2 regions of the Mesorhizobium sp. WSM4906 genome follow, and region 2 is predicted to be linked to the other one. Evidence: riboswitches for the same ligand, from Rfam matches in the RefSeq annotation. Region 2 holds a riboswitch; the other holds the start of a gene.

Region 1 (4,568 bases), 2.3 Mb from region 2:
GAGAATTTTTCCGACGGCATCGTCGCGCCTGCCTTCTGGACCGGTATCGGCGGGCTGGCCGGGGGCGCTGCCTACAAGGCCGCCAACACCGCCGATTCGATGATCGGCCACCGCACGCCGAAATATGAGGCATTCGGCCGCGCCGCGGCGCTCTTCGACGACAGGATCAACCTGCCGGCATCGCGGCTCACCGGCCTGTTGATCGTGCTCGCGGCCTTCCTGGTCAAAGGCGCCGATCCCCGCGAGGCTTGGCTGGTCATGCGCCGCGACGCGAAAAAGCATCGCTCGCCCAACGCTGGCTGGCCGGAAGCCGCCATGGCCGGCGCGCTGGGGCTGTCCCTGGCAGGGCCGCGCAGCTATGGCGGCGAGATCGTCGAGGACGCCTTCATGGGCGAAGGCGGCCGGCGCGAGGCGGAAAGCACCGACATAAGACAGGCGCTGAAGCTCTACCGCGTCGCCGACGGGCTGCTGATCGGCTTGTTCGCGATTCTGTCGGCGATCGTGATCTACCTGACCATTTTGATCGGCGGCTAAAACTCAATTCCCTGCTGCGCCTTCACGCCGGCCGAGAAGTGGTGCTTGGTAAGACCCATTTCGGTGACGAGATCGGCCGCCTCCACAAGCAGCGGTTTGGCATTCCGGCCGGTGACGATGACGTGCAGGCCCTCGCGGCGCGCCTTCAGCGCCGCGACCACCTTCTCGAGATCAAGATAATCGTAGCGCAGGGCGATGTTGAGCTCGTCGAGCACCACGAGGCTGATCGATGGGTCGGCCATCAACTCGAGCGCCTTCGCCCAGGCGGCTTCGGCGGCGGCGATGTCGCGCTTCAGGTCCTGGGTTTCCCAGGTGAAGCCTTCGCCCATCGCGTGCCAGACGACGCGGTCGCCGAAAGCGGCGAAGGCATCCTTTTCGCCCGTATGCCACTTGCCCTTGATGAACTGGACGACGCCGACGCGCTTGCCGTAGCCCAGCATCCTCAGCGCCAGCCCGAAGGCAGCCGTGGTCTTGCCCTTGCCCGGCCCCGTGTTGACGATCAGCAGTCCCTTCTCGATCGTCTTGCCGGCCACCTCGGCATCCTGCACCGCCTTGCGCTTGGCCATCTTGGCGCGATGGCGTTCGGCGTCCCCCTCGTTGATGGTCTTGTCGTCGATGGTCTTGTCGTCGATTTCGGCCATGTTATTTCACCTTGAGCGGCAGCCCCGCCACCATCATCAACACGCTATCGGCGACCGCCGCGACCTGCTGGTTGAGCCGGCCGGCGGCGTCGCGGAACCGGCGCGCCAGCGCGTTGTCCGGCACGATGCCGAGCCCGACTTCGTTCGACACCACGAACCAGGGTCCGCGCGGCCGCGACAGCGCATCGGTCAGCCGCCGGCACTCGGCCTCGATGTCATGGTCGGCCAGCATATGATTGGTCAGCCACAATGTCAGGCAGTCGACGAGCACCGGCTGGTGATCGGGCAAGGCCTCGATCGCGTCGGTGAGATCGAGCGGCGCATCGACGGTGACCCAGCCTTCGCCGCGGCGCGCGCGATGCAGCGCGATGCGCTCGCGCATCTCGTCGTCATAGGCTTGTGCGGTTGCAATGTAGGTCCAGGGCGATGGGTTCGCCGTCGCCAAGGTTTCGGCATGCGCGCTCTTTCCCGCGCGCGCCCCGCCGACGATGAAGGTCAGACGACCCTTGGCGCGATCAGGCAAAGCTGCCGCGCAGGCTGGTCGCCGTGCCGGTGAAGCGGCCGCGCACCACGCCGACAACTGCGCCCAGCACCAGCCAGAAAACCAGATCGGTGAGCGTCACCGCAACGACGAACTGGTGATGTAGACCTTCCGGAATTGCCGTTTCGAAACTTTCCGGCTGCGGCGCACCGACAATGTGCGGCGCCACGATCAGCGCAACACCGAGGATCGCAAGCGGCAACGACTTTCGGAAAGCGATCAAACCGAGCCCGGCGGCCGTCGCGGCCACTGTCGAAATCCACCAGATCTGGCGCGGCAAAAGGTCGGCCGCGGGCATCGCCGGCAGTTCGGGCGGCAGGCCGAGGCCAGGCGCCAGGGTGAAAACCGCGAAACCGGCAAGGCCCCAGAACACGCCCTGGCGCCAGTTGCCGATGCCGCCGGCGAATTCGGAGATCGCGACCAGGATCAGCGCGAAGCCGATGCCGGTGACGATGTTGGCGACCACGTTGAAGGCGAAGCGCTCGAAGCCGTCGGCCGGCGCCCAGCCCTCGTCCTCGGCCGGAGCAGCCGCTTCCGCCGGCACCGGAGTCACGCTGCTCATCGCGTTGTCCGCCGGAGCGGCCGAACTCATTGCGTTGTTGCTTGTGCTGGCGGCGGCGTGATCGTGGTGATGACCGCTGCCGGCCTTTTCATAGACTTCCGCCTTCAGGATCAGCGGCACGGTCGCATAGGCCTGCATGCAGGCGAGCGCTATGCCCGCCACTAGCCCCGCGATCGCCGCGATGAACACGACGTTGCGAAACAGATTCATGATGTCAGGCCTTGCTCAGTGGCAGGGAAAAGCCATCGAATGGCGATAGTCGTGGGCGGCGTTGTGGACCGCATCGATATGCGAGAAGCCGACGAAACCGACGACGAAAATGCCGAGCAGCGCGGCCAAGGCCAGCTGCATGATGCGCGACTGCGAGGAGACGGAGGCGCCGAGGGAGACGGAAGCGGTATTCATGTCTTGTCCTTTCGCCCTCCACCCGAGGGCATCGAAGTCAACTTTCCCGTCGCCGGCAGGTCTCCTGGCTCGCGGATCCGCGCCCTTCCCCACCTTCCCGAGGAAAATCCTCAGTGGTTTATGGAGAGGACTACCGCACACAGTTGCGGGGGCAGCCACGGCTTTGGGCGGAAACTCCACCCTCACCGCATTCCCTCTTGGCTCCAAAAACGGAACCGACGACGCGATCGACTATAGGCAGAATCGTCGCGCCCGGCAAACCAAAATCCGTCACGCCGCAGCGTGATTGCGGCACGGGTTTGGGTTTCTGATCCCACGCATGTCTTTGTCCCGAAACCGGTTCCCTGTTTCGTGAGACATGCTCTAAGAAGCGGCGATCCGCTCGGCAACCAGCTGCTGCAATCGCCACAAATGGCGGTCGTGAATGCCGCGCTGCTCGAGGTTCTTCACCGTATTGTAGAGATAGTCCGCGCCCGAGCCCCAATGGCCGCAGGATGTCGCCAGCCGCTCGACCACCACCTTCTCCTCGATCGGACCGGCATAGGTCGTGCCTTTGCGGTTGATGACAAAGGCCAGCGCCTGGAAGCGTCCGGCGTTGCCCGTCAGGTTGAGGAGCCGAGGATGATAGCTTGTCGGCTTCAGCGTCATCTCGCGCCGGAAAAGCTTGTCCAATGCCTGCCGGCGGTCGTTGCCGTTCAGTCGGAAAGCGACACCTTTGCACTGCCCGCCGCGATCCAGGGCCATCATCAGACCCGGCTGCTCCTTGGTACCGCGCCAGCGCGTCATGTTCATGCAGAAGGAACGGTGCCAGCCGCGCGCCACGGCAACCCGCTCCTCGACATGATCGATCTCGGGCTTCCAGATCAGCGAGCCATAGCCGAACAGCCAGAGTGGCTCGTCAGCGGGGAGTTCAGCCTCCAGGGCGTCCAGCATCGTCTCATAGTCGGCGTTATCAAGGTGCGCGGCATGCGGATCGGGGCCGCTGTCTTCGACGACTCGAAAACAGCGAGCGACCAGCTCCTCGGTGAGCGACATCGTTCTTGTAGGCATATTTGCGATCCCGACCAGCCGGCAAGCGCCAGCGTCGGAAACGACTTTAAGGGCGGTGCCGGGACGCCACAATGCCCGGCAATTGACAACGGCCCGGCCCGGGTGTCGGCTGTCGGCAGCGAAGGAGAAGCCGATGCAGCCGAATCCGAGCGGACGCGATCGCTACTATGGTCTTACCAGCCTCGAGCCGACATTGCCCGCCACGGCGTATCGGGAACCCGATGCCTACCAGCGCGATCTCGAAGCGATCTGGTACCGGAGCTGGCTGATGGTCTGCCGCGAGGCCGATCTCGCGGAACCTCTCGCCTTTCGAACGTCCCGCATCGGCTCGCAGGAAGTCGTCGTGCTGCGCGACGAAACCGGAAGCCTGCGAGCCTTCCACAACACCTGCCGGCATCGCGGCTCGCAGCTTTGCCAGGAAAGCGCTGGGCGGCTGAAGGCCAGGCTTCTCACCTGCCCCTACCACGCCTGGTCCTACTCGCTGCGCGGCGACCTGGTGCGGGTGCCGTCGAAATCGCTGCCCGAAGGCTTCGACAAGGCCGATTTCCCGCTCTACCGGGTGGCGCTGTCGGTCTGGCGCGGCTTCGTCTTCGTCAACCTTGCCGAGGATGCCGGCGGCTCGTCGGAAGCCTCCTTCGATCCTGCTTCCGGCGACCTTGCGAACTGGCCGCTGGAGACGCTCGTCACCGGCCACCGGCTCAGCAAGGTGATGAACTGCAACTGGAAGATTTTCTGGGAGAACTTCAACGAGTGCCTGCACTGCCCGGGCGTGCACAAGGACCTGTCGCGGCTGGTGCCGATCTACGGCCGCGGCCTGATGGCGAGGCACGACGAT
Region 2 (4,568 bases):
GCATTTCCGCCGATGACCGCACGCTCACTGTTCGCAACCTCGCCAACGGCAATGTCGGGCCGACCGATTTCGTACGCCCCGGCCACATCTTCCCGCTGATCGCGCGCGAAGGCGGTGTCCTGATGCGTTCCGGCCATACCGAGGCCGCGGTCGACCTCTGCAAGCTCGCTGGCCTGCCTCCGGTCGGCGTCATTTCCGAACTGGTCAACGACGACGGCACGGTCAAGCGCGGCCCCGAGGTTCAGGCTTTCGCGGAACAGCATGGCCTTAAGCAGGTTTCGGTCGCCGACCTCATCGCCTACCGCCAGCGCAAGGAAACGCTGGTCGAGCGCGTCGCCTGCTCCGACATCGACACGCCCGGCGGCAAGGCGCAGGTCTTCACCTACACGCTGCCTTGGGATTCCATGCATCACGTCGCGGTCGTCTTCGGCGACATCCGCGACGGCGAGGAAGTGCCGGTGCGCCTGCATTCGGAGGACGTCGTGACCGACGTCTTCGGCACCAGCCACCGCCTGGATCACATCATGAAGGCAATGGGCGAGCGCAAGCGCGGCGTTATCGTCTATCTGCGCGAAGGCTCGGTCGGCGTCGCCCACCAGGAGCGCAGGCGCCCGATGAGCGGCGAGCGCGAGGACCATGAGGAGGCGCGCCGGCGCGAGAGCGAGTGGCGCGAGATCGGCCTTGGCGCCCAGATTCTCAGGGATCTCGGCATCTCCTCGATCAACCTGATCGCCTCGCGCGAGCGCCACTATGTCGGCCTCGAAGGGTTTGGCATCCATATCGCCAAGACGGAGATTCTGTAGGCTGTCGAGGGATGCGCCGGAAGTTCGGAAGCGTCCGCGACGTCGTCATCCACGGGCGGAGCAAGGAGCAAAGCGACGCGCGAAGACCCGAGGATCCATTCCGTGACCTTGACGCGTTGCAACGGTGCAGAATTCTGCTTCGCTGCACTCTACGGCTAAGGTAACGGCATGGATTCCAGGGTCTCCGCGACGGAGCTTCGCTCCTGCTTCGCCCTGGAATGACGAAGTTTGAAAGGCTTCGGCTAGTTTCGAGCGATGGCGATGGGTTTTGGCGAAAACGAACGACCGGCGGTCTTCCCGATCTCGATCCCGAGACCGCGGCGCGGCTGATCAACGGCGCCAGCAGCCAGGCCTCGCAGCGCATCGCCAATTCCAGGGACCCCGAAGCGACGTCGAAGAAGGCGATAGCGGCATTCAAGCAACTGCTCGAAGGCTTGCGCAAAAAGCCCCGACCGCACGATCGGGTAACGATATCGCCGGGTTGTGCACCGTTTTGAGGCGGTCACGGTGCCGCCGCAATTGACAATCGCAGACCTGAGCGCATCCTCTCCGGCCATTCTCTTACAGCGCAGCGCGTTCCTTGAACGCGCAAAGGATGCTGTAACACTTTTGATGTTTGCGCATGATCCTTTCCGAAAATCGGTTCCGATTTTCGGGGTCATGCGCGGGGCGGGAGAGTCGGGGCCATGTGGGACTTCAGCATCGGCCGGTCGGTGTCCATCATGATGCGGACATGGCCGTTCATCGTCTTTCGCATGATCGTCTATTTCGGCATCACGGTGGCCTACATCGTGGCGACCGGCACCGGCGCCAGCGTCGGCTACGGCGTAGGCCATATCTCCACCGATCCGGACGGACCGATGTCGTTTGCCTTATGGGGCGGCGTGGTCGGCTTCGGCGTCGTCTCGATCGCCGTCTACTGGATCCGCGAATATATCCTCTACGTTCTCAAGGCCGGCCACATCGCCGTCATGGTCCATCTGATCGATGGCCACGACGTTCCCGACGGCCAGGGCCAGATCGCCTATGCGAAGGAAGTGGTGACCCAGCGTTTCGCCGAGGCCAACATTCTTTTCGTCGTCGACCAGCTGGTGAAGGGGGCCATCCGCGCCATCACCGGCCTGATCGGCGGCATCGCGGCGTTCCTGCCCATTCCCGGCTTGAGCGGCATCGTCAGCTTCATCAACACGGTCATCCGCCTGTCGCTGACCTATGTCGACGAGATCATCCTCGGCTATAACATCCGCATCAATTCGAACTCGCCGTTCGAGACCGCCAGGCAAGGCGTCGTGCTCTACGCGCAGAACGGCAAGCATATGGTCAAGAACGCCGTCTGGCTGGCGGTGATCATGTGGGGTGTGTCCTTCGTCATCTTCCTGCTGATGCTGGCCCCGGCAGCCGCCATCCTCTGGGTGATACCGGGGCAGCTTGCCGGCTGGGCCTTCGTGCTCGCCATCGTCTTCGCCTGGGCTTTCAAGGCTGCCTTCATCGAACCCTTCGCCATCGCTTCGCTGATGCAGGTCTATTTCGACACCATCGAGGGCCAGGTTCCGAATCCTGACTGGGATGGGCGGCTGGCCGAGGCCTCGTCGAAATTCAGGGAGCTTCGCGACAAGGCGCTCGGCTCCTTCGGCGGCTCGCGCTGGGATTCGCCCCGGGCTGCTTGAATGGCAGCCTCCACGACGGCAGACTGATCACGGCTTCGCTCGTCCCCCGAACCAAGGCGGGCGATCGCCGACTTGAGCTGTGCCTCGCCGGCACCGCAAAAGGTTTCGCTCATCACCAGCTCGGGCAGCGGCAGGCGCTTGCCCCAGCCATGCGCTTCGAGGTCCGGCTTCGGCGCGAATGCCGAGACGCGGCCGACGCAGAGATAGGCGATCGGCGTGACATGCTCGGGGATCGACAAGAGCCGCTTCAGCGCCTCGGTTTCGATGATGCTCACCCAACCGACGCCGACGCCTTCGGCGCGCGCCGCCAGCCAGAAATTCTGTACCGCGCAGACGGTGCTGTAGAGGTCCATCTCCGGATTGTGCCAGCGCCCGAGCGGCGAATTCTTCGAGCGCTGTCGGTCGCAGGTGATGCACAGGTTTAGCGCGCTTTCGCAGATGCCCTCGAGCTTCAGTTTGCGGTAGAGCGCCTGCCGCTCCGCCTCGATCGCCGGCAGTTCCTGCTCGCGCGCGGCCAGAAACAGGTCGCGCACCTGTCGTCGCCTTGCCGCATCGCGGATGACGATGAAGTTCCACGGCTGCATGTAGCCGACCGATGGCGCGTGATGGGCGGCTGTCAGCAGCCGCGCAAGCACGCGATCGTCGAGATCGTCCGAAACAAAATGGCTGCGCACGTCCCGTCTTGTGAACATCGCCCGGTAGACGGCGTCGCGCGCCAATTGGTCAAAGTCGTCGCCGCTCGTGGCGGCCGTTCGTGCCTGCATCGCTTGTCCCCTTGCGAAAGCAGTCTTCCGCCTGACCATGCGGACGACCATGTCTGCCGGGCCGGTCTTCTGGCTCGGGATCGACCCGCATCCGGCGCCTTCCCGTCCAGGACAGTGGCTTTTGCCGGCGCGGTCCCCCTCACAGCGTTGGGCACGCCACGGAATTCAACCGTGTTCCCGATTCTCCCGCGTCCGCGGGCACCAGGCAGCGATGGGACCTTATCGTGAAGCGGAAGCCGCGCCAATGCCGCCAGCGACACGGCACGGCGCGATTTTCCCCAATCATTCGGTGCTGGAACATAGCTATCCGGGCGACAGGTGCCTAGATTAGGGGCCATGGCTACCCGTCTCTACACCCATCCGGTATTTCTGGAACACCTCACGCCGCCCGGCCATCCCGAGCGGCCGGACCGTTTGCGCGCCATCGAACGCGTGCTGGACGACGAGGCTTTTTCGGCCCTCGACCGTGTCAAGGCGCCGGAAGGCGACGAGGCGACGATCCTCTACGCGCATCCGGAGGATTTTGTTGCCCGCATCCGCGCGGCCATTCCTGCGAGCGGTATCGTCTCGATCGACGCCGACACCAGCGCCAGTCCGAAAAGCTGGCAGGCCGCGGTGACGGCGATCGGCGCCGCCAATGCGGCGATAGACGATGTCTTCGAGGGCCGCGCCGCCAATGTCTTCGTTGCCGCGCGCCCGCCCGGCCATCACGCCGAAAAGACCACCGCGATGGGTTTTTGCCTGTTCAACACCGCGGCGATCGCCGCTCGTCATGCGCAGAAGAAGCATCAGGCCGAGCGCGTCGCCATCGTCGATTGGGACGTCCATCACGGCAACGGCACACAGGACATTTTCTGGGACGATCCGTCGGTGCTCTATTGCTCGACGCACCAGATGCCGCTTTATCCTGGCAGCGGTGCCAAAAGCGAAACCGGCGCCGGCAACATCGTCAACGCGCCGCTTGCGCCGAGCACCGGCAGCGACACGTTCCGCGACGCCTTCCTGTCGCGCGTGCTGCCGTCGATCGATGCGTTCAAGCCGGACCTGATCATCATTTCCGCCGGGTTCGATGCGCACCATCGCGATCCGCTGGCCGAGATCAACCTGACCGAGGATGATTTCGACTGGGCAACCGGCCAACTGATGGATCGCGCCGGGCGCCACAGCGGCAACCGGCTCGTCAGCCTGCTGGAGGGCGGCTACGATCTGCAAGGACTGGCATTTTCGGTCGCCGCCCATGTCGGGCGGCTGATGAAGGGATGAATTATGGCTGATGAAGCTAATGAAGACGTCAAGGCGATGAGCTTCGAACAGGCGCTCGACGCGCTGGAGAA

What was found. A riboswitch is a leader RNA that binds a small molecule or an ion and turns the genes downstream of it on or off. The one in region 2 is predicted to bind cobalamin.
Region 1: it holds a riboswitch for cobalamin, as region 2 does, so the genes downstream of both, QAZ22_RS17185 (CbtB domain-containing protein) here and bluB (5,6-dimethylbenzimidazole synthase) in region 2, are expected to answer to the same signal.

The regions. Positions count from the first base shown of each region.
Region 1 covers NZ_CP121355.1:3,615,044-3,619,611, reverse strand. The annotation lists gene cbiB (adenosylcobinamide-phosphate synthase CbiB) at 1-534, shown strand, start outside; gene cobO (cob(I)yrinic acid a,c-diamide adenosyltransferase) at 531-1,175, opposite strand; gene cobU (bifunctional adenosylcobinamide kinase/adenosylcobinamide-phosphate guanylyltransferase) at 1,177-1,698, opposite strand; gene QAZ22_RS17190 (CbtA family protein) at 1,691-2,488, opposite strand; gene QAZ22_RS17185 (CbtB domain-containing protein) at 2,504-2,683, opposite strand; cobalamin riboswitch at 2,720-2,918, opposite strand; gene QAZ22_RS17180 (gamma-glutamylcyclotransferase) at 3,047-3,733, opposite strand; gene QAZ22_RS17175 (aromatic ring-hydroxylating dioxygenase subunit alpha) at 3,867-4,568, shown strand, end outside.
Region 2 covers NZ_CP121355.1:5,900,256-5,904,823, reverse strand. The annotation lists gene ribB (3,4-dihydroxy-2-butanone-4-phosphate synthase) at 1-803, shown strand, start outside; partial or broken gene QAZ22_RS28675 (hypothetical protein) at 1,097-1,300, shown strand; gene QAZ22_RS28670 (hypothetical protein) at 1,490-2,470, shown strand; partial or broken gene bluB (5,6-dimethylbenzimidazole synthase) at 2,650-3,162, opposite strand; cobalamin riboswitch at 3,276-3,455, opposite strand; gene QAZ22_RS28660 (histone deacetylase family protein) at 3,571-4,497, shown strand; gene QAZ22_RS28655 (exodeoxyribonuclease VII small subunit) at 4,501-4,568, shown strand, end outside.